DNA from 2 places in the Candidatus Clostridium eludens genome. Region 1 is predicted to be linked to the other one. Evidence: riboswitches for the same ligand, from Rfam matches in the RefSeq annotation. Region 1 holds a riboswitch; the other holds the start of a gene.
The links. Region 1 has a riboswitch for cyclic di-GMP ahead of ACJDU8_RS19630 (LuxR C-terminal-related transcriptional regulator). Riboswitches for the same ligand answer to the same signal wherever they lie in the genome.

Region 1 (12,264 bases):
ATATGGGGATTGTACTGCTAGGTCTTTATCGTATAATTTGTCCTTATGCCCAACTACATATAGGATTGTTGCATCTATTTGCAATGGCATATTTTTATTTAACCTATTATAAATAACACTTGCTATTTTGGGCCTGTCTACATCTTTACCTGCTTCTTTTTCGATTAGAGAAGCTGTTATTACAATATTCCTTATATTTAGTTTGTTTTTAGTTATGTAATTTTTATCAGGTTCTATGTTTAGTTCAAAAGTTCTAAGCATCTTATTTATAATTACTTTACTTGATGTATTTTTGGGAAAAGAGTATGAAGCAGGAAACAAAAAACCATCTAATTTATGTTTATCATTTGGTAATCCCTTTAAAAACCAGTAACTATTATCTGTCCAGTTTTCGGCTTCATTTACAAAATCTTTTTCTGTAACCAATCCTGATTTTTGTAATACTTGTCCTATCTGTTCATTTGTATACCCTTCTGGTATTGTAAACTTTACTATGTTAGCTTTGTTATATAAAGTATAGCTTAAACAAAATGCTCCATATGATACTAAAATAAAAACAATAACTATAAATATAACCCTTTTAAATTTCATAATCATAAGATTCATATTCACCATAACTTATTGGATAAATAAGAATCAATGTCATCTCCTTTTGTATTATTAAATATATTTTTAGTATAACATACAGGTGCAATGATAACAAAAAAGGGTATTAGAGAACTTCCTAACAAGCGATAATGGATATCCATTATCAATGCCTGCATAATCGATTACCAATATTTGTTTGAATTATTTTTGGAAGACTTCGAATAATATAACTGTTCAATGATTTTTCTACTTTTCACAATAATATAGAGCCCCTATATCACTTCTACACGTGATACAGGGGCTTTTGATTCTACTATAAATATTTAAGCTGTAAAATATAAAGAAATCAATAAGATGTGGAGTAAACTAATTATGAAATTCCACAATAGCCCAAAAACATTGCTGCCTTTTTATATACGTACTGTTGGTTCAAGTATTGTCAACGTATTATTATAAGTGTTAAGGTTAGCTTGAGCACCTACAGGTATAGCCATTTTGTATATACCATGTCCTGATGCTAAATTTGTCATAAGAGGTTTATTCAATGGCATTATAACTTCATTAATTAAATTCTCATATGATTTACCATATGCAGACTCACAATTCGTGCATTGACCCATAATGATGCCCGCACAATCCGTAAGTTTACCTGCTAATATTAAATGCTTTATATGTCTGTAAACTGTATTAATAGGTTCATCAACTTCTTCTATTAAGAGTATCTTTCCTCCAGTATCAACTTCAAATGGAGTGCCAAGATTATCTACAAAAGATGTAAGATTACCTCCTACTATAGCTCCCGTTACATTTCCAGGGACCCTGCTTATTAGGGGCATTCCAGGAGGATTTTCAAGTTTCCTTGGTGAGATAAGTGTAGATGTAGCAGTGAAAAACTGATTCATGTTATATGCAGGCGTAGCCGATTTAAAGTCTATTAAAAGAAGACTATGAAAAGTAATTAAGTTAGCCCATGTATACAAAACATTTAATAAAATGGTTATATCACTGTAACCTGTGATAATTTTAGGATTTCGTGAGATAACAGAGTAATCAAGATATGGTATAATACCTGCAACACCTACTCCACCTCTTGAGGGGATAATGGCCCTCACAGCGGGGTTTCTAAACATTTCCATCAAATCAGAGGCTCTCTGTTGTTCTGTAGCTGCAATATATCCACCATAAGAGTACACATATTTTCCTAGAACTACATTAAAGCCCATATTCTTAAGAGTCTGTATACCAACATTAATGACATCCGCAGATAATGGACTCCCTAAAGTAACTATTCCAATTGTATCTCCTGCTCGCAAAATTTGTGGTCTCATTGCCATACTCATTCACCTTTTAAATAACTTAATAAAATATAGCCTTACAATTCCGTAAAAATTGCTCCTTGTCGCCATTTATGCCTATCACCTTCTATGGGCAGGAAGCTTAGATTTGCGGAATTAGTAAAAAACCTTATTTCATTACTACTATAATATTATATGAAGTTACTCAAATAGTTGCTAATTAATAACATAGTGTTCATTACTACTCGCCTACTTATCCATTATACGGGCTATACCCAAGCCCGATTTGATATACAACTAAGGAGGGTTGGTACATGGAGATGGTACAATAAATAGACTTTCTGCTTAATCATATGGCTTTTGAATATAGGGATTTTATCCCATTTCACTGCATAAAAAAATAGAAGGAAGCTGTTAAAATATCTCTTCCCTCCGATTAAAATTTATTTCATATTCTTACTATATGTATTCTACTGAATCACTCGTCTTGCTCCTACGTAGGCTGATCGCCAATACGGACCTAGTGGATAAATTACAACACCTTTGCTGGATGAAGCATTTATGAATTGTCCTCCACCAATATAAATTCCAACATGGCTTATAACTCCATTACTTGTGAACGAAAAGAAAACTAGATCACCTTCTCGTAAATTTCCAAAAGATATGCTTGTTCCTACATTAAGAACTTATCCCTAAATAGTTTCTGGTATGATACGATAATTAAAAAACGGGATAGAGAGGATTGTACAAATGATACAAAAGCAATCATGGGAGATAACTGATGAGTTTTGGGAAGAAGTAAAAAATCTAATACCTAAGAAACAAAGAGAACCGAATAAAGAATATAAACGAGCTGCTGGTGCTTGAAGAAAGCCAATGGAATCAAGAAAAATATTTAGAAGCAATTTTTTATATACTTCAAACAGGTATACAGTGGAAGGCACTACCAAAAGAAAAGTTTGGAGCATCTAGTTCAATTCACAGATATTTTATGGCATGGTGCAAGGCAGGAGTACTTGAGAATATGTGGAAGCTAGATACAACGAAATCCAAGGAATTGATTGAGAGTGGCTTAGTATGGATGGAAGTATGAATAAAGCTCCTTTTGCAAAAGAATCTGTTGGGGCAAATCCAACAGTTCGAGGAAAAAAACGGGATCAAAAAGCATATCCTCGTAAACGGCAGAGGAGTACCGTTATCAGTAGTGGTAACAGGAGCAAATCGTCATGATGTATCGCAACTGAGAGAAGTACTAAATTCCATAGCTATAGAACAACCAGAACCCACAGTTAAAAATCCTCAAAACCTTTGTGCGGACAATGGATATACTGGAGAGCCAGCTTTAGAAATTATAGTTCTTAGAGGCTATATTCCTCATGTAGTTTCCCGAAGATAAGAAAAAAAGAATATGGAGAACAATCCAAATTATAAAGCTCGTCGTTGGGTAGTAGAAGTAACCCATTCATGGATGAATCATTTTAGAAAATTGCTCGTTCGATTTGAGAAAACAGATATTTCCCATTTGGGCCTTATTAATTTTGCATGCGCTTTTATTGCTTTTAGAAAAACACAGATTATTTAGGGATAATCTCTAAAGCTTTCATCCTATGATACAATCTATAAGGTTTTATGATGTCAATTTCATTGGAATTATTAGTAATATGACAAACTATTTATTACATAGTATTCCAGCTAAATCACTATATATTTAACACACGTTAGAATTATAATTAACACCTGATATTCCCCACCTGTTAACATACAAGGCCACCTGTGTTCTATCTCTTATATTGAGTTTGTCAAATATATGATTATTATGTTTTTTTACTGTATTCTCAGAAATATGAAGTTTTTTTGATATCTCTTGATTACTCAAACCTTTTCCTATTTGACATAAAACTTCTTTCTCCCTTTGAGTAAGCTGTTCTATTCTTTCAGGTTCCATGGTATTTTCTCTCATCATACAGTCTATAAAATAAGAATCATAGTATTTTTTCCCTCTGTAAATCCTATCTATAATGCATAAAAGTTCCATCTCATCTGATTTTCCTAATATGTACCCCTCTACACCGCACCTAATGGCTTCTACAAAAATATTTTTATCTTCATTAAAATCCAACATTATGAATTTGCTTTTAACACCACTTTCCTTCATTTCTTTAATTAGCAGCAATTCATCTTTATTTTTTTGATGCAAATCCAATAAAACAGTATTAATCTTACTTGATTTAATTAATGACACTGCTTCCTCTAATGTTTCTGCAACAAGCATTATGTTAGCACAATTACACCTTGATACAACTGAGTATATACCCTCCATTATTAAAGCACAACTTGATAAAATAATAACCTTCATAATGTATTTCCCCCGTTTTTTCCAACAGTAATATCACTTAATTCTCTATATAAAATAAAAAGACCCAATTTAACCATATAAACGGTAAAATTAGGTCGGTTGCACCATTGACTCCGTATGTCCTAAAAGTGCCCAAATACAAAACATACTTCTTTGTCCCCCTGTTTCCTATAATATTTCATCCCAAATTTCGTATTTATATTTGCTCTTTGGGTTAACTTTTAGCATAGAGTGAATTTTTTTTCCTATCCACAAAAGCATGATGTACCTCCATCACCATTAGATTTGGCTTAATTTATATCCTAATATGAATATTTTATATTTTAATCTTATACTAATATCGGCAAATCACAATATGAACTTTATGGAAGTTCGTCGGTAAACAAGTTCTTATATCACACCTTAATTAAAAAAACATCAATAAGTTTAAAAATAAAATTAAGCAACTCCTAACCTGTAGTATTTAATCACAAATAAAGAATTGCTCTAATTTTATTTTTTGTACAGCCTTATTGGGGAACTAAATTATCATATAACTTTTCCGTTTAGTATCCTCTTTGTTTAAGGATATAGGCAGCAGCGTATTTTCTACCGCCAGTATCCAACCTAATCCACTTTCATAACTCGTAACTTTTTTCCACAAACTGCAAATGCAATACCCCTTACTAAATCTTTGCTCACTATAGTAGACTTATCAACAATATTCTGAGTTTTTCATCATTACACTGTGCCCTAAATCCTCTACAACATATACCTCGGCATCAACAGGATTAGCAACTTTTACAAAAATCTCCTCCATATATGCAGATTTTTCACGACAATAGGTTATCTTCTGATTATAGCAATTATTGAAAATACTACTGTCTTCTGTCTTCCTTAATTCAAATACTTGTAAATGACCCACAGAAAAGTTATCCATCCTCTTTAACATATCAATGGCATTCCATATTTTAATTTGAATTTCCTCATCTATATCTTCACGTATTCCTTTTGTCACCTTTCTTGCCACGTCTCTCTCCCTTTACCTTTTACAAATAAAATAACCTTAATTATCAATGAAAACCACACTTAAGGTTATTTAACTTGCTTTTATCAGATGAAAAAATATCACCTAATCTCCTATCTATGTTAATATTAGATACCTACATATTTTCTTCTACTCATTTTGAGACTTTCCTACTAACTAATTTCTTATTTCACTATTTGTTTCTTTACTGTTTCTATATTTTAAATTATATTATATTTATTGAAATAATTCAGTATCTGAGATTACAAAAGTATTAGGGCATGTCTGAAAACTTAAAATTGCATAAAAGCCAAATTGTTGGTAAAATAAGAAAAAAACTTGGAGATTAATATTATGGCACAAAAACGTTATGAAATGTCGGATGAACAATGGATTCAAATTAAAGATTTATTCCCGGTAGCTAAAACAGGACGCCCTCCTATTGACAACCATCTTATGTTTAATGCAATCCTATGGATTGCCAGAAGTGGTTCTGCTTGGCGTGATTTACCGGAGCGCTTCAGTTCCTGGAAAACTGTATACAGCAGGTTTTGTAAATGGCGTGATGACGGTACTTTACTAAATATTTTTCAGACCCTAAATGAAGAAGCAGACTATGAAAATTTAAGTATTGACTCTACTTCTGTAAAGGCTCATCAGCACAGTGCAGAAGCTAAAAAGGGGCAATAAATCATGAGTTCAACCAACACATTGGAAAGAGCCGTGGTGGAAATACGACCAAAGTACATGCAATTGTTGATGGGTTAGGCAATCCGATTTATTTTCAGTTATCCTCTGGCGATGTAAATGACAATACACTGGCCATTGAGGTGCTGTCTCATGTAAAAATAAAGAATAGCAATATCCTAGGAGATAAGGCATATGTAACAAAGGAAATAAGAAAATATATTTCATCCAAAGAGGCATCGTACACGATTCCTTCCAAGTCCAATACTAAAGATCCATGCAAATGTGATCGCTGGCTCTATAAAGATCGTCACTTGATAAAATACTTTTTTAATAAAATCAAGCATTTTCGTAGAATTACAACCCGGTACGATAAGCTGGCATCTTCCTTTCTTGCCTTTGTTTATTGTGATTCGATATTTATTTTGTGCAAATAGTATAGGAACTTGCCTTTTCAGACACGCACTATATATTCCTAAAATAATTTCTATCTACTCTAATCTAAGCTTAAAATTATTTCTACATATGCTATAATAATTACACAAGATACAGTATTTTTAGCTAAGCATTTCCTTAAATTTATATCTTACAAAAATGTTGTTGCAGTCGGCCTAGTAGCATAAACCAGCTATGATAAGCTAATACAATAAAGCAAGAATACAACTTGAAAGCACATATACTAAAAGTTAACACATCACAAACATAATGTTTGGAGGTATGGTTATATTGGAAGAATTCCAAGAATTTATTGATTATTTTATTGATAAGAGACTTAATAATATTTCATTTAACCTAAACAAGAAAGACAACAAATATAAAAAATTGGAGATTCAATTGCTAGAGGTACAAGATAAATTACTAAGCACAATTGATGAAGAATTACAGGAGCCATTTGTGAAATATGGGGACATTATAAATGCACAGATGGCGATTATGTACAGAGAAATTTATATATGTGCTTTTAAGGATGCTTTGAAGTCTATTGGAATGATTGAAACCATAAAAAATAAGTAGAATGTTTTTAATATATACACCTGGTAATACTGCTATTTTAGAAATGAATTGCAACTGCAAGTTAATGTGAAATAACTATAAATACTGAAGAAAAAAATTAAAAATGCACCTCTAGGAAATAGTGCATTTTTAAACCAGGAATATTGTTAACGCAAAATAACACGGAACTATTTAAATATATTATATCACATGTTTTAAAAAATCAAACAAAATAGATACCTAAAATTATTTCTGAACTGGAACATTATTTACTTCCAGCACAGTACCTTTTATAATATTATAAATTTCATCATATGAAAGTCCTATCTTTCCCTTTATAAGCTCTAATACCTTAGGGTGTTTAACCGCACCTTTCCAATTAGATTCCTTTCCTAAATTCAAGGCTCTCTGCTGGATATTAAAAACTACCCACTTACCCACCACTCATGGATGAATCGCTTTAGAAAAATTAAAGTTATTTAAGGATAAACTTTTAGTCTATGCAAACATAAAGCATAAAAAAATAGGGCGAAATGCCCTAGGCCTTTGATACCAGACTATTTCTTTTCTATTCCTACCACACACTCAATATGTGTTTTGATAGAAAGATGATACTAATACGCATTAATATTGGTTTCACGTAAAGATATACCCCTCTAAAATGTGGAGGCACGTGGATTTATTTGGTTTTATATTTTTACGCAGTTAATCATTTACCACTCTATACATTACCCACTTGTTTAAATTAGGATATCTCTTTTCACAAATACAAAGTGAGCAATTAAATAACTTGCAATAGTCCAAATTATTAGTATTAAGATAATAAAAGCAGTTGTAGGATACGTAAGTCCTAAAGTCATAGCAGCCCCGCCTGACAATACCGCATTTACATCGCCATATATAATAAAAATAAAAGATGTAATTTCCTTTGTAATGGTAGCAACATTCTGTAAAGCACTTACGGCAATTATAGCTGCTATACTTACGCTCATTGCAATCATGCTGCTTTTTGAAACAGTTGAAATCATGAAAACAAAAGTAGTACATGCAATTATAAAAAGTATTTGTAGAAGAAATGCTTCTATAAGATATTTAAACATGGGTACCATGTGTGCTGTACCGGCAATAGATATCAGGTCATGTCCACCAAATTGATTAACGTATGATAAATCGTATTGAAACCTCTCACCAACTAAAACAGGATAATTCATATTCCCAAAGCCTGTAAATATTCCTATGAGTGCAAAGGCAATTAACTCTATGCCACAAATAAGGACAACAGCAGATAAAATTGATGTTATGTACTTTGAAAATAATATCTTCGCTCTAGATATTGGTTGTATAAGAAGAAATTTTGCTGTTGGAGGAGTATATTCCCCAGATACCATATCTGATAAAAAAATTGCTACTCCTACAGCTAAAAATATCATTCCGAGAGTTTTAAATAATGTTTGCAGGTAATTCGCTCCATTAAATTCATAATCTTCCATAGGTTTTATGTTATTTCTTAATAAATATTGAGCAATTGTTAGCTGTTTTCTATTTTGTTCCTTCATCCTAGCAGATATAGTAGTGCTTTGAAGGTTTTTTTGAATGTTTTGTATATCTGTTTTTAAGGTTTCTTTCCAATCAGTCTGCACGGGAGCAGGATTGTCTTTTATTTTTTGGATCTCAGCCTGCAAGCTTTTAATGTTATTCTCGTACATCAGTTTTTCATCCTCTGATGTTCTATTTGAATTTATTCTGTTTCCTAATCTATCAATATTGGATTGAATCTCCTGTATTCTATATTTAGGATCTTGATTTCTTGCCATTAATTCATTTTCCTTATACAATCCAAAAGCTATAAGTATTATTAAAACTATAAAGGCGATTAAAGTAACAAGTGTTTTCCTTCTAAAGATCAATTTTATTATTTCATTTTTTATAAGTGTAATCATTCTCTGATTCCTCCTTCCACAAGCTCCATGTATCTTTCTTCTAATTCTTGATGCTTCTTATATGCTTCTTCAATATGAACTTTATTTTCAGCAAGTTTAAAAATCAACTCAGGTAAGCATCCCTTTTGGATTTTTAAATTAAATGTATTCTCTATGCTATTAATATTTTTTATGTATTCCAAGGATTTTAAAACCTCTAAGCAAACTTCTTCCTCTCTAACGGTTAGCGATATTGTTTCAATGCCTTCTTTCTCAATATCATTTTTAACACTTTCCACAGATTTAATAATACCACCATTAATAAAAGCAACGGTATCACATAACTGTTGCACCTCTCCTAAAATATGTGAAGATATAAAAACAGAAGTGTTATTTTCTCGCACAATTTTTTTCACAATATCTCTAAAATCAAGTATACCGGATGGATCAAGTCCATTATTAGGTTCATCTAGAATGAGTAATTTAGGTCTTGTTAATAATGCCGCTGCAAGTCCAAGTCTCTGTTTCATTCCCAATGAGTATTTTCTTACCGTATCTCCAATCCTATCTTTTAACCCCACTAATCCAACCATTTCGTCTACATAAGCTCTTGGTACGTTCCTATTCCTTGCTATCTGCATTAGATTCTCTGTTCCTGAAAGATAACCATATAGTTCAGGATTTTCAACTACTGCCCCAACATTATCTAAAGCTAATTCTCTCTCTTTTTCAATATTATGTCCCATTATATGTATGCTTCCTTCTGTTGGTTCAATTAGACCTACCAGCATTCTTATTGTAGTCGTTTTACCTGCACCATTGGGGCCGAGAAAACCAAATATTTCTCCTTCCTTTACAGAAAAGCTTATATCCTTTATTATTTCTCGTTTACCCAGATGCTTTTTTACATCTTTTACTTCTAATACATTCATTAAAGTTCTCCTCTCCTTAATGTATATCAACTTATTACTTTTATGCTATAACACACTCGCCATCATAAATTTAAAAAATAATGATCCCGACATGTATTATACTGCTCCTGTACAATTTTTATATACCCCCTGATTAATGTGCTCTCTATTATAAATATTCTAGATTAAAATCTGATTAAAAAATTCTCAGGCTAATATTAAAAATTACACAAAATATACCTACCTTAAATAAATATTTATGGGTGCATGTGCTAACTCGTATTCAACAATAACTCAGTTGTGTTATTTAATTTAAAATCGAAAGGATGGTCAAGATAACTTTCTCTCTCCCTAGCCAGCCTATTTTTGTAACTTTATTCAATCTTACATTCAATCTCAATACCATCAAGCAAACTTACAGTAATCTTCTCCCCATCAAACACAGCCATTTTCTCCACTATCCTAAAAAACAAATCATTGCTTTTTCAATAATTGTCGGTACAGTATCTTGCCGTTGTAAACTCCAACATCAAAATGCATGAGTATTTCAACATGATATATTAACTATTTACATTGAGAAGCATGGTAGCCTCCCCTTAGGCACAACCCCATTTATTGAGGCCTCCCTCAAGGCTATAAAGCCATATATGCAGAGGCTCAATGTCAATGGTTAATATATCTACCTTGGAGTTTAATTACATTTTGATGTTGGAGCTTTTCTACATTTTCATGCTTCTTTCCAAAGCTAGTTGATATTAAAATATATTTGCTGTGATTTTTATGCAATAGACTTGTTTTATTTATGCGAAAATTTAAGTTTTTAACTAATAGTGGAAAGAACCATTTTCATGCCACCATGTACGCCTATTCTATTTCTTACTTGTTGTTGTACACATATCTCCCTGGTATAGACCCCGCTATTTCATTCCAATTGCCGACATGCTGATCGGCAACTCTATGACAAGTATCTCCTTGGGAGTAAGCCGTTTAGTTGATGGAATACGGGCACAGAAAAATTTGGTTAAAGAATCTTTAATGCTTGGTGCAACACCAAAAATGGCAGCAAAGCAAATTGTGGATAATGCTTTTGATTCGGCAATCCTGTCTACCATCAATTTCATGGTTGGTATAGAAATTGTTTTTTTACCAGGTATGATGACAGTGCAAATACTATCTGGCACCTGTTACAACGATAGAGTTACGATTATTCTTGGAATATTTGGCAGTGTAGCATTGATAGGAATTTTATTTGTACAGTTAGGCTATAAAACGTTTTTCAATGAGTAAAGCCAATTAACAATTGGTAACTAGTAAATAATGTTTTAAGTATAAATACAGAGTCCCTATGCTTCATTTCAAGGCTTTCCATATGAGCTTTATTTTTTTCTCTTATCTGTATCTTCCCAAGTTCACTAAATCTGATAAGGACAATTTACTGATGATTTCATAACCGTTTCCTTGTCCCCGTGGTCTAACAATAACTGTTCCCATGTTCGGGATTTGGCCTAAACCAATCCCTTCTGGAAAACTATGAGCAATTATGACCTTGTTGCTCCCCTTAGGCGGTATGACTTCCAACCTTGACTGAAAAGAGCCTAATATTCTTTGTTGCTCTGCAGCAGATATACTTCCACTTAATTTATAAACTTCAAACCAAAATGGGTCGATTTGAACATTTGACCTTCCAAAAGCCAATTGTGCCGTTTCTATAGTTCTGCAAAATGGACTCGTTAGGACAGGATAATTGATAGGAATTCGTAAATTACGAAGAATTTGACCGTAATAAATTGCTTGTCTTCTTCCCATTTCAGAAAGATTTCTTTGAGTAAAACAATATAGAAAATTTAGATAAGGTTGATCTTCTCCAACTGTTGCTTCCCCATGTCTAACATATAGTATATATCCCCCGCCCCTTAACAAACCTATTAACGAATTATTCAATTTAACTTCTCCCTTCCGTTTACTTTTTATAATAATAATTTAATTTATGATAATCACCACAAGGATGTTAACCCATATTTTATATGGTCTTCAGTTACTTTGGGCACTCCCGGAAAGCAATATTTATCGCATACTATAAAACTGGAAAAAGTCAAGGCAATTACGGTGAAAATAAAAAGCCGGTCAAGGCAATTACCAACCACCCCAACCGGCATTTTAATGTTTTATTCAATCTCACACTCAACATTTGTCCCATCGAGCAGTGTAACAATAATTTTTACTCCCTCAAACACTGTCATTTTCTCAATTATTCTAAAATACAAATTAATATCAAACTCTACTATTGGCTTAGCATCCCCAATGATTTCTATAAATTGTGATGCTTTGTATTTTGGGAGAAGGTCACTTTTTTTAAAACTCTCCTTCCACTTCCTTATAAAGCATTCTTTGTTTTCAACCATGGCATTAAATACTTCAACAAACACCCTGTATAAAACCCTATCATCTATACGTTTATTATCACAACTCTTTTTACCTTTTACTTTATATTTTCTAAAGAATCAAAAAT
Region 2 (12,264 bases), on a different contig from region 1:
TAGTTACATATTTAGAAACATGTATATCCAATTCTAATTCTTCTTTAATTTCACGAATAAGTGCTTCTTCTCTTGTCTCTCCAGATTCTATTTTGCCACCTGGAAATTCCCACATATTTTTAAACTCACCATAACCACGACAGGTGGTAAATATTTCATTGCCGTGCTTTATAATTGCAGCTACTACTTCTACTGTTTTCATTTATATAATCACCTCATATCATACGATAATTATACTATAATTTGACACACAAATATAGTTTATACCTTTGACGTTAAAAATACTTCTAAATTATTAATTACAGAACTATTAATATCTTTAAACATATAATCGCCACCCAAAAAATAAAATGCGCTGCTGAGAATTTCTACTTTCCCATCAACGCATTAAATTTCCAATGCTCCATATTATCTTTTTGATTTTCCCACGTCTTATATGAAAAATTAGTATGTATACAAGGTCATTCACCGACCACTACAATACTATATAGCTATATTTTTTATAATTATCATATAGTAAACTTTAAAGCTATACTGTTCAATTCAGCTGAGCTCTTCTTTATTATATCCGTTTCTAATTTTATTTCATTTGCATTGTCAGTTATAATTGATATCTTCTCTGCGATATTGCTAACTCCATTTGCTCCTTCACTGCTAGCCTTAGAAATATTGTCTACAACCTCGGAAATGATCTTTATGGATGCTAATAGTTCTTCTGATGTGGAACTTAAATCTGTCATTAATCCTTCTATAAAAATTGAATCCTTATTATAACTTTCACCAGTTTCAACAAGTTCCTCATATCCTTTTACTACTTGGATATCTATAAAGTCTAATGACTTCTTAGAATTTTCGGACAAACTATTGACCGCTTCAAATACACTGCTAATTATATTTTGCATTTCATTTACAGTAGCTTCAGAACTTTCTGCTAGTTTTCTTATTTCTTCTGCCACAACTGAAAATCCTCTTCCAGCTTCTCCTGCTCTTGCTGATTCTATAGATGCATTCAATGCCAATAAATTAGTTTGAGCTGATATTTGTAAAATAAAATCTGTTAACTCTTTTATTTTATCCACTTCTTTTGATTTAATAATTGCATTATTAACTGCTTCATTTATCTCTAATTTAATTTTATTTGCATCAGTTTGAGATAGTTTTGCATTTTCTTTTAGCTCATTTGCTTTTATACTGATTTCATTAACTGATGTTGTACCATCTTGGGTTTTTGTAGTAATATCCTCTATGGCTGTACCAATTTCAACTGTACTAGCATTTATTTCTTCCGTTGAAGCTGCTGTTTCTTCCATACCCACTGATAGTTTTTCCACAGTTTCTGAGGTCTCAACTAAATTTTTAGCTAATACAGCTATATTATCATTTGTTATAGAAACAGCTCTATTTACTTTGTTAACCTCTGCAACTATTATTTTAACTATACTATGTATGCTTTCCATGAATTTATTAAAATACATCGACAATTCACCAATTTCATCTTTTGATGTTATCAAAATTCTTTTAGTCAAATCTCCATGCCCCTCTGATATTTCCTTAAAATTAGAAGTAAGCTGTAAAATTTTGTTCATAATAAAAAATCTAATAAATACTAACATGCATACAATTAAAAGCACTCCACAAATTAGTAATATAACACCTTGGCTAGCTATAAGCTTGTTAACTAAGCTATTAATAAAATCGGCCTTTTCCCCTATAAAAATCATACCTGAAGGTTTTCCACTTACATCAATAATCGGTTTATATCCACCAACATAATTTTCATTATTAATTATACATTTGCCATAGTAAGATTGGCCATTTTTTAACACATCGTTTATTATAGAAGTATTTTCAGTTTTTGTACCAATAATCCTTTTTCCATTTTTATCTTTTATAGTGGTAGCAATTCTTTCATTGCCATAAAAAATTGTAATATCATATCCAAATAATTTTTTTTGTTTATCAAGAAATGCATTATTAGAAAGAATATATCCCAAGGACACTGCACCTATAATATTACCATTGTTATCCTTTAACGGTACCCCTGCCCTAATAGAATATTTTACAACTTCCCCATTTTCTATGCCTACAGATTTTTCACCGTTCAAAGCTTTTTTAATGTTTACCTGATTTGCTATATTATCACCATATTCATTCGGTTCATGAGCGCGTATAAAAACATTACCTTCTTTATCTGTTATTACCAAATAATCGATACCAAAAGATTTTAATGCCGTTTTACCTAAATCCAAAGCAGCTGCTCTATTTTGTGTACTAAGAGCTTCAACAAGTCTAGATGAATTTTCAAACCAATCACAAGCATTTAACGACTTTTGCTTTAAATCTTCTATATTACTTGCAAAAGTATTGCTTTTTTCCTCTATTTCATTAAGACTATTTTCATAAAGACTATTCTTTACTATATAATTAGAACTTATGGATACAACCATAATAAAAAGTAATGTAAATGTAATTACTATAAAAGACAATTTACTCCATATACTATTGAGTTTAAAATTTTTTAACAAGTAGCATTCCCCCCTTATTCTTCCTTTATGTGTTCCTCACTGTGCTTACCTAGAATAGATAAAGCTTTTTAAGACCTAGTATCATTTGTATATTCATCTTAAATAATAAAACCAATTAAAGCTAATAAAAAATCAATTAGTTTCAATTGGTCGGTTGCATCACTAACTCCGAATTCTCAAGATGCCCAAATAAATAGAATTCTTCACAGTTCCCAGTCTTTTGTATTTTGTTGATGTTTTTTATATATTATTGTAATTTTATGTCTATATATGCGTATATTATCATTATAGTATGAAAAAATCAATATCTCATCCATCTTTTAACATAAAAATAAAATGCCTTGATGAGAATTTCTATCTTCCCAGCAGTGCATTAAATATTTTATAATCAAATAGTGATATTTTATATATAGGAGAATTGAATTATGAAAGTTTTAAAATATATTATTTTATGGATTATAAGTTTTATTGCCTTTATGTATCTTTCGTTTATTCTCGAAAATCTGTTACATAACGGTAATAACGATTCTGATATTATACTAGTTGGTATTTATTTACTAGGGGCAACTATAATAACTTGTACAGTTCTAATAATTAACACTATTAAAGATATACACGAATAAAATTAAAATTTATATATTTTAAGAATAGTAAATTATTGTAATATGAATATATATATCTATTTTTAGCTTTTCTAAAAACATTACCCAGAATAACCTTTTAAAAGCGCTTTAATATATAATCATTTTGTTCAAAATGTGAATTTAATGTGACTTAAATAAAAAACAAGAGAGCTATTTGAAAATTGAATAATAAGGTGTTTAATTGTTTATAAATTCCATGGGAATTTTAGCTAATATTGACTAAAGCATAACATTTTAGTACAATAATATTAGTCCATTAATGGACTAATATTATTTAAAAGAGGTTTTTACTATGGAATGGATCTATCTAATTTTAGCTATTATTCTTGAAACTTTAGGAACTACTTGTATGAAGATCTCTGAAGGATTTACAAAATTACTACCAGCACTAGGAACACTTTTAACATATGGGCTATGCTTTATTTTTTTATCAATGTCCTTAAAGAAGATATCTGTTAGTATAGTATATGCTATATGGGGAGCAGCAGGAATTACTATTATATCAGTAATAGGAATTCTTGTTTTTAAAGAGGATGTTAGTGTGTTAAAAATAGTATCTATACTTTTTATTGTATTAGGGGTTATAGGACTAAATTTTAGTGGTGTTAGTCACTAGTTTCTCTTATAATTAAGGTAGTATTATTTTATAATTGAAGGAAGAGTGTACAAGACATGAGTGAGGAAGAGAAATTTACTGAGCTATTAGATGTTTATTATCAATCTTGGTTTAAAATTAATGATATTTATCGTGTTTGGTCCAGAAAACATGAAATTCAAGATACAACCTTGTTTACTTTGTATGTAATAAATAAAAGTTCCCCTTATTGTACTCAAAATGAAATTCGGGATAAATTGAGTTTGCCGAAACAAACAGTTTCGTTAATACTATCTGGACTTGAGAAAAAAGGATATATTCTGAGAGAATTGAATTCTAAAGACCGTAGGAACAAAATTGTTAGGTTTACGGAGAAGGGAAGTCAATATGCAAGCAGTATACTTGAAAAACTTAAATCAGCAGAAGTAGAGGCTTTTGGAAATATGTCGCAAGAACAAAGAAGAACTATGATAGAACATTTTTGTTTGTTATCTGATCTATTAGATAAAAGTCTTTCTAAATAATGCACTTAATTAAAAGAATTTAAGTTGTGTTAGATAACGATTTATAAGAGCACCGCATTATTTAATTTTGAATTTTGGGGTGTTTTTTCGTCGCATTTCAAATATTTTATAGCTTTAATTATATATTCCTAAAATAGTATAACTACTTTAACCTTAAAATTATTTCTACATATGCTATAATAATTATTAAGATACAGGCTCAAAAAATTAAGATGAGCTGTCGGAAAGCACATCTTAATTGATTAAAAATATTTAAAGACAATTTTTAAAACCGTAACGGCCTCTTTTAATTTATTATACCATAATGTACAGTATTTTAAATAAATAAAAATATGTGTAATATTCTATACAAAAATAGAGCCTAGAATGGCCTATAACACCATTCTAGACTTTTTATAACATCTTACTTTAAACCTTGTTCATAAGCTTCAACCATTTTCTTAACCATGTTTCCACCTATAGAGCCAGCTTCTCTGGCAGTTAAATCTCCATTATATCCATTCTTTAAATTTACTCCAACTTCTTGAGCTGATTCCATTTTAAATCTATCTAAAGCTTCTCTAGCCTGTGGAACTACTAAATTATTACTGCTACGTGCCATAATTAACACTCCTTTGTATAGTAATCTTTACTGTTTATACTTAAAGTTTGTACATTTCTATAAAAAATATTCTAAGTAATTAAATGAATATTTGGAAAACAAATATATAATATGATAAAGTGGGTATAATACTAATATATAACTAAAGTCCTTTGAATATCTTTACTGTTTATGGGCTAGTTATTTATGTAAAACGAAAACTCCAGCTAAAATACAGTTGGAGTTTTTGATCATATACCTCTATACCATTTTCTAACCTCTTCATGACCATTTCTAATCAGTGAACTCTCCCCTGCTTTAGAAAAGTGAGAGTATCTTTGTCATGAATAGGTGAAAGGTATCATATATATGTACAATAAATTATAATAACAAATGGTTAGGAGTGTATGAGTTATGAACTTATTAGAAAAATTTTTCAAAGTTGCTAATGTTACAATAGATAAAATATGGAATCAAAATATAAATAGGCATCTTATTCAAATCAATCCACAATTTATTGAAAGTGAAGAAATAATATCTAAATATAATGAATCAAATGAAAGAATGGAACAAATTAGAAAGTCTATTCAAAATAATTACTCATCATAATATTGGCTTAGCATAATCTAGATAGCTTGTCTATATTTATTACATACGCTTATTATAAAACTTCCAATAAATATAATATATTGACAAAAATATAGTGGCCTTGACAGGCCACTGATGGATTATTGCTATGGTATTGTGTAGTTGAAGCTTTCTTATCCTTGCCTATCTCCGAGACAGTAGCCTTTATAATATCAAATATATCTCCCGAGCTTAGTCCTGTTTGAGTTATAATTTTTTCTACGGCCTTGCTGTGTTTTGATAGTAAAATGATGAATTTTCCTGAAATTTTCATTATTTTAAAGCTTTATAGTCTTTCATGATGGCTAATGTCCATGAAACGAAAATCTCATATTTCCAAAATTATTCACATTATTTGACTGCTGTTTAGGAATTAAAAACATTGAATTTTTTAAAACCATGATGAAGCAAGATCGCTTCTTCAACCATGGTTATTATAAATACTTTCTCATATTCTCAAGAATGACTGAATATGCATTTGGCCACAAATTAAGACCTTCCATAGAAAATTCTGCTTTTAAATTTCCTTCCTCATCGGCTAAAGCTTCATTAACATTTATAAAATTAAATCCATTTTTTGGCTAATTATTCTACTGCTTCAGCTATATTAGCATTAGAACGTGTTGCAAATGTATACTAATAGAATATTGTTTTCAGTACAAGAAAATCCCTCAAACTAACAGAATGAGGGAATATAAAACACATTTTAGTATTTGCATTAAATGATTTCTTTTGCGTACGGAATTAGCCGAATAAGATAGGCAGCTCCGAAACAGAGCGGTACTCCTATTACAGCCACTAAACCGAATTTCAGCAGCTGATTTATATGGATACTTCGCATCGCCAGCATCAGGAAAACGATAACTGGCACATGGATAACGTACACGGCGAAGGAATGCCGGGAGAGGAACCGGCCGAACTTCTTCCCGCCGTCGAGGAAGCGTCGGAAGAAAGTAATCAATGCCAGACTTATTCCCACGGCGAAGATCGAATCCCACAGAGCGAATACGGCCGACTGCCAGCTCCCGTAGCCTATCCACTTGCTGCCAGAGCCGATAAATATCGCCGTGGGGAACAGTATGACCGTTGCGAGCACAGCCAGAACGAAGCCAAGCTTCCCGAGCGAACCGGTGACCGACCTAAGCCAGCCCTGACGGAAGACAAGCATTCCGATCAGGAAAAAGCTCAGGTATTGGGCCAGATACCCAAGCGACGGAAATTCGAGCACGGGTATGCCATATGGAATGACGCTCCTCAGCAGGTAGCTGGCCGCCGCCAGCGCCAGCGTAAAGAGGGCGACTTTGGGGAACGTGAGCTTCTTGGGCGCATCGTCCGCTGGGCGCTCCGGGCTGTTGTTCACAATCGTACGCCATGCCAGGTAACCCAGGTCGAATACGAGCAGCATTACGGCGAACCACATCTGATCCAGGGCAAATAGATTCCCGATGGGTTTATGCGTTATTCGATGGCTTCCCCAGACATCCAGGGGGCTGATTATGAAGACGTAAACAAGCGTGGGTATGCCGAGCCTCAGCATCCTGTCCATAAGGAATTTGCTGGGGCCCTTGCGTTCATACGATCCGGGGGTGAAATACCCCGAGAGCAGGAAGAGCAGGCCCATGAAGTATGCCTGGTTCAGCATCAGGAACAAATACAAGCCGAAAGTCTCGCCCAGGTGCTGCAGCACGACGAGTATCACCATCCATGTGCGCAGATTGTCGGCGAAGTACAGGCGTTTCCCCGGTTCTTCCGCCGGAAGGCTTATCATCCTATTTCCCTCGGTAAGTGCACAGGATAAAAGGCACGAAAGAGCCAGCAATATAAGCCCTAGGACCAGTCCGATAGCCGCTATTGTGAGGTTGGATGTGAGATTCTGGACAGCCGGGCCTGCCTGTTTCAGAACGTTCGTTTTTCTCGTAAAGGCAAAGGTAATTATGAAAATCAAATAAAACGGCAAGTTAGAAAAGACATATACTTTAGAAAACGAAAATTTAAAATACAGCGGAAATATCACCGCGATCATCAGGCAGACATAAAAGAAGGCGGCGGACAAATAGGTCAGGGATTCAGTGTTACTTATTCCCTTGTTGGTCAAAAACGAAATGATATATGCTAATATCGCCGCGATGATCCCGTTTATGACGACGATGCACAGGGCGTATATATATCTACCTATGACTATTTCGGATTTCCTGAGTGGTAATACTCCATACAGTTTTTCCAGGTTATTTTTTTCATATATGGAAAAGTACTGACCGATAAGGGGTGCCGAAATAACCATGACAACCAAAGCACCGAAAAAGGGTGTTTTTGAAATCACAGCGAGGAAAATCCCGAGAATGTAAGCAATCACAAACATCGGATAACGCGACTTCATTATATCATGATCGAGCCTTATCGATTTGAGAATATTATTCATGATTTCCATCTCCTTTGCTTATTGATACTAAAATCTCGTCTATAGAAGGTGTTTCAGTAACGATTTCTGGAGCCAAATGTTTCATCTCGGAAGCCGGCAACAGTCCCGCAAATCCGACGATATTTGTGGTGAGCCCGATGATTTTTTTCTTCAGTGACTCTGTCAGGTCATGTGGGCCGCCCCTGACGATGCAAAAACTTTCTAGTAGATCATCTTTGGTTCCGGAATAGAAGATATTTCCATAATCAATCAATGTAATATAATCGGCGATTTTTTCAAGGTCAGAGGTAATATGCGTTGAAAAAAGAATGCTTTTCTGCCCGTTGGCAATATATTTTCCTAAAATTTCAAGCAGCTCGTTGCGGGCAACGGGGTCAAGTCCACTCGTAGGTTCATCAAGTATTAAAAGCTTTGCTTCATGTGACATTGCAGCAGCCAGCATCAGCTTCATTTTCATACCACGAGATAATTCTTTCACCCTTTTGTCCATAGGTAGATGAAAGTCGCTTACATATTTATTGAATAGTTTACTGCTCCAATTGCTGTAAAAGCTTTTAATAGCTCTTTCTACTTCCCTGACTTTCCAGCTATCAACAAAATATATATCATCAAAAACTACTGCAATGTCCTGCTTGATTTTCTGCTCGTCCTGTATATTATCCAAGCCGAATATTTTTATATCTCCACTGTCCCGGTCAATCATATTAAGGATTAGCCGGATCATGGTGGTCTTACCAGCACCGTTCTGACCGACAAATCCCATGATATATCCCATCGGCAAAGTAAAAGAGATATTATTCAATGAAAAATCTTTATAGCTTTTACAAAGCTTTTGTATTTCAATAGCATTATTCATATGGATTTCCCTCCAACATAGATTTAAGCATTTGTAATAATTCTTTTTGAGGCAATTTAGCTATCTTAGCAGCATTTATAGCAGTGGCAAAACCATCTTCAATTTTACGAAGCAGCTGTTCACGTACCAGCTCACTGTCTTTCGGAGAAACAAAGCAGCCTCTACCTTGAATACTTACAATAAAACCCTCCTGCTCTAAATCAGAGTAAGCTCTTGTTGTAGTAACTACACTTATTTTTAATTCACTGGCAAGCTGCCTAATGGATGGAAGCATATCTCCTTCATTTAATTCATCACTAAGTATGGCTTCCTTGATTTGTTCTTTAATCTGTTCATAAATAGGTTTTCCCGATGTATTTCTAATTATAATTCGCAATATAAAATCACCCTCATCACGCCGAACATGTCTTTATTGATTTATTGTCTTTAGTGTATTTACTGTATATATCGTATAATAACATCTGTATTATAGTATGTCAATATTTTTGTTTTTTATATTTTTCTAAAAGCATTTTATGAGCAATACAAGCATTTGTAAGTTTGGTAATTACAAAATTCCACCATTGTCTATGATTCATATTTCCTCTTTTTATTTGTTCAGTGTGATAGAAATATATTATTGCTGGAGCAGAAATTCCCAATAGATGCATTACATTCGAACACCCACTACCACCTAGAAATAATTGCCTAACTTTATCAGAAAAATCATCATACAAGCATAATCCTATTACTTCTTCTATTTTTGCTTTAATTAATAAACAACTTTCCATAGGATATTTTAAGAAATCTACATTAGCATTTTTTATAATCATATCTGACACTAAAATATCCAACTGAACTTTAATTTCATGAGTATTGTCTTTTAAATATGATGTTAAATTCCATAAATTTTCATCTTTTTCAAGATAATTGACAGTAAAATTCCTACTATAAAATGGTTTATCCATACCATTATCTCCTCATTTTAAGATTATATAGATACTTTAAAGCTAAGATATCTACACATAACTTAACACTTGTGACTCAAGTTTTGAATAATGTGACTTAACTAAAGACATTAATAATTTTATTCTTTCAATGATATAATTTATACTTATAATTTTTGTAGAATATATTTAGTAAAATTTTTTACTACATTATAAGAAAATTGTTTATTAAGTAATTACAAAATCTATTTAATAATTTGCTTTTAGCAACTATTTTCTATTTCCCTCACTGTCAAAAATATTTCTTAAATATATTTCTGAAATGAAAACACCAATTAAAATAACTGGTACTATTCCAATTCCAATAGATAATACAACAGCCATTACGCCATTGAAATTATTATGAAATACTACAGCAGATATCAAAGTCAGCACAAAGTATACTGCTCCACATATAATTAGCACATTCCCACCATATGTATTTGCTTCCTTCCAAGTATCTGCATTTTTCTTTGAAAGTTTAGTTCTATAACCTATACCATTATGTGGATTTACATTCGCTATACTTTTACACAAAAACCCTCCACCAATTATAACTAATGATAAAAATACTGAATCTACAATAGCAAATATAAACATACCATTTCCCATCCCTAATAAAACTTGTTACGAAATAAATTACTGATGTATCACGACTTACACAAATTAGCAATTAACCTAATTTATCACCTTTCTTAACAGGTTGTTCTGGCTGAATTAATACTACTCCTTGTTTAGCATAAACTCCTAGTACCAATACTTCCGACATAAAATCAGCAATTTGTCTCGGTGGAAAATTTATAACTCCCAGGACTTGTTTACCTATAAGCTCTTCTTTTTTATAACATTCTGTAATCTGAGCACTTGATTTCTTTATACCAATTTCATCACCAAAATCAATCCACAACTTATAAGCAGCCTTTTTCGCTTTTTGAAAAACTTCCACTTCTGTAACTTCTCCAACCCTAATATCTAATTTCATAAAATCTTCAAAAACAGCCATAATTATATCCTCCTTATATACTATAAAACTGTATTTTAGAAATATCCCATGTTAATTTTTTTTATTAGCCATGACATACTTTTTCACCTCAACAACTTCAAATTCTCTTCATAATCTTTTACTGAGCAAAGATCTACAATATAATCTAAAAAAATTTACAAATCTATTTCATTATAGTGTTTAATTGCTTGTTTCAAATGGTCATACTTAAAATCTGGCCAAAAGTCATTTGTAAACCATAGCTTAGCTTTTGCAGACTGCCATAACAAGAAATTACTTACCCTCATTTCTCCACTTGTTCTAATAATTAAGTCAACATCAGGTAATCCTGAGGTAAACATATAATTACTAACCAAACTTTCGTTTATTTTATCAACATTAAGATTTCCAATATCCATATCATGTATCATGTTTTTAGCAGCATTTGTTATTTCTGAACGACTCCCATAATTTAATGCAATATTTAATATCATACCTAAATTATTTTCCGTTGAGCTTTCAGTCTTTTTAATTTCATCTATTAATTGACAAGAAAGATTATCTGTAACACCAATATGCTTCACTCTAATATTTTCTCCAGCTTCATTGCGCAATTTTATGAAGAACTCCACAAATAGCTTCATCAAGAAATTCACCTCTTCATCAGGGCGACTCCAATTCTCCGTAGAAAAAACATAAAAGGTAAGTACTTTAACTCCTAATTCGAAACAGTCTCTAGTAACATTTTTAATTGGCTTTGTGCCAGCTTTATGACCAAAAGTTCGAGGCAAACCTTTCTTTTTAGCCCATCTACCATTTCCATCACAAACTATAGCAATATGCTTTGGTATTTTAATTCTGTTATCATATAACAAATCCTTAGCTGGACCATTCATCTTTCCGACTCCTTTTCTTCAATAGTTGTTAATTACTACCTGTTGTACTCGTTGATTCATCATATTAAAAATGACTGCTTTTCTAGACTAGAATTTTCTACTTTTAAAAATTTAAGCTCGTCTTTTCAATGGTTTCAAAATTTAACTAGCACAACAAGTCAATTATTAGTTTTGCCTATAGAAATAGAGTATTTTCCATATATTTTCATCACACAAAAATAAAAAATTATTGTATAGTAAATTACAATTTGAGCATAACTAATTCTAGTATATCATGAAATTTGAGGGAATTTAAATCATCTGATTTTTATTTATATGTTTACTTATTAAAATTCTTATTAATAAATTCTTTTCTAGCTAGTTTTGTTTACGATGAATTTATTAAAGGTATTCCTGCCTATCTAGTTGATAGATTAAACACAGTTACTAAATAGCAGGGAGAATAAATTAAATATTCCTTATATACCTCATTCAAATTTTTTAGGGAAGATATAAAAACAAGGATACATGTGTGATTTTTACACATAGTGCCCTTGTTTCTGATTTTCTTTATTCTGTTTCATTTTCAACAGACAGGAGTTTTTCTCTCCTTATTTCATGTAAAGTCTTTTCACTACCCTTAACTATGGTCCATTCATAAACACTTAAAGC

Region 2: it holds a riboswitch for cyclic di-GMP, as region 1 does, so the genes downstream of both, ACJDU8_RS11720 (methyl-accepting chemotaxis protein) here and ACJDU8_RS19630 (LuxR C-terminal-related transcriptional regulator) in region 1, are expected to answer to the same signal.

The regions. Positions count from the first base shown of each region.
Region 1 is NZ_JBJHZX010000037.1:6,293-18,556, forward strand. Features, by position in the region: gene mltG (endolytic transglycosylase MltG) at 1-597, opposite strand, end outside; gene ACJDU8_RS19615 (S66 peptidase family protein) at 999-1,922, opposite strand; partial or broken gene ACJDU8_RS19620 (C40 family peptidase) at 2,354-2,560, opposite strand; partial or broken gene ACJDU8_RS19625 (IS5 family transposase) at 2,634-3,465, shown strand; gene ACJDU8_RS19630 (LuxR C-terminal-related transcriptional regulator) at 3,592-4,239, opposite strand; cyclic di-GMP riboswitch class II at 4,324-4,409, opposite strand; gene ACJDU8_RS19635 (hypothetical protein) at 4,760-4,882, opposite strand; gene ACJDU8_RS19640 (DUF960 family protein) at 4,934-5,248, opposite strand; one part of gene ACJDU8_RS19645 (IS5 family transposase) at 5,597-5,927, shown strand; one part of gene ACJDU8_RS19645 (IS5 family transposase) at 5,927-6,369, shown strand; gene ACJDU8_RS19650 (hypothetical protein) at 6,659-6,946, shown strand; gene ACJDU8_RS19655 (hypothetical protein) at 7,172-7,327, opposite strand; gene ACJDU8_RS19660 (ABC transporter permease) at 7,666-8,865, opposite strand; gene ACJDU8_RS19665 (ABC transporter ATP-binding protein) at 8,862-9,776, opposite strand; partial or broken gene ACJDU8_RS19670 (ABC transporter permease) at 10,626-11,042, shown strand; gene ACJDU8_RS19675 (histidine phosphatase family protein) at 11,145-11,696, opposite strand; gene ACJDU8_RS19680 (recombinase) at 11,921-12,181, opposite strand.
Region 2 is NZ_JBJHZX010000016.1:8,988-21,251, reverse strand. Features, by position in the region: gene ACJDU8_RS11725 ((deoxy)nucleoside triphosphate pyrophosphohydrolase) at 1-202, opposite strand, end outside; gene ACJDU8_RS11720 (methyl-accepting chemotaxis protein) at 510-2,525, opposite strand; cyclic di-GMP riboswitch class II at 2,665-2,748, opposite strand; gene ACJDU8_RS11715 (DMT family transporter) at 3,462-3,785, shown strand; gene ACJDU8_RS11710 (MarR family winged helix-turn-helix transcriptional regulator) at 3,842-4,288, shown strand; gene ACJDU8_RS11705 (alpha/beta-type small acid-soluble spore protein) at 4,692-4,889, opposite strand; gene ACJDU8_RS11700 (hypothetical protein) at 5,283-5,477, shown strand; gene ACJDU8_RS11695 (hypothetical protein) at 5,530-5,769, opposite strand; gene ACJDU8_RS11690 (acyltransferase family protein) at 6,214-7,914, opposite strand; gene ACJDU8_RS11685 (ABC transporter ATP-binding protein) at 7,907-8,770, opposite strand; gene ACJDU8_RS11680 (GntR family transcriptional regulator) at 8,763-9,146, opposite strand; gene ACJDU8_RS11675 (DUF2889 domain-containing protein) at 9,247-9,717, opposite strand; gene ACJDU8_RS11670 (SdpI family protein) at 9,967-10,335, opposite strand; gene ACJDU8_RS11665 (tRNA-binding protein) at 10,409-10,738, opposite strand; gene ACJDU8_RS11660 (isoprenyl transferase) at 10,894-11,613, opposite strand; gene ACJDU8_RS11655 (hypothetical protein) at 12,163-12,264, opposite strand, start outside.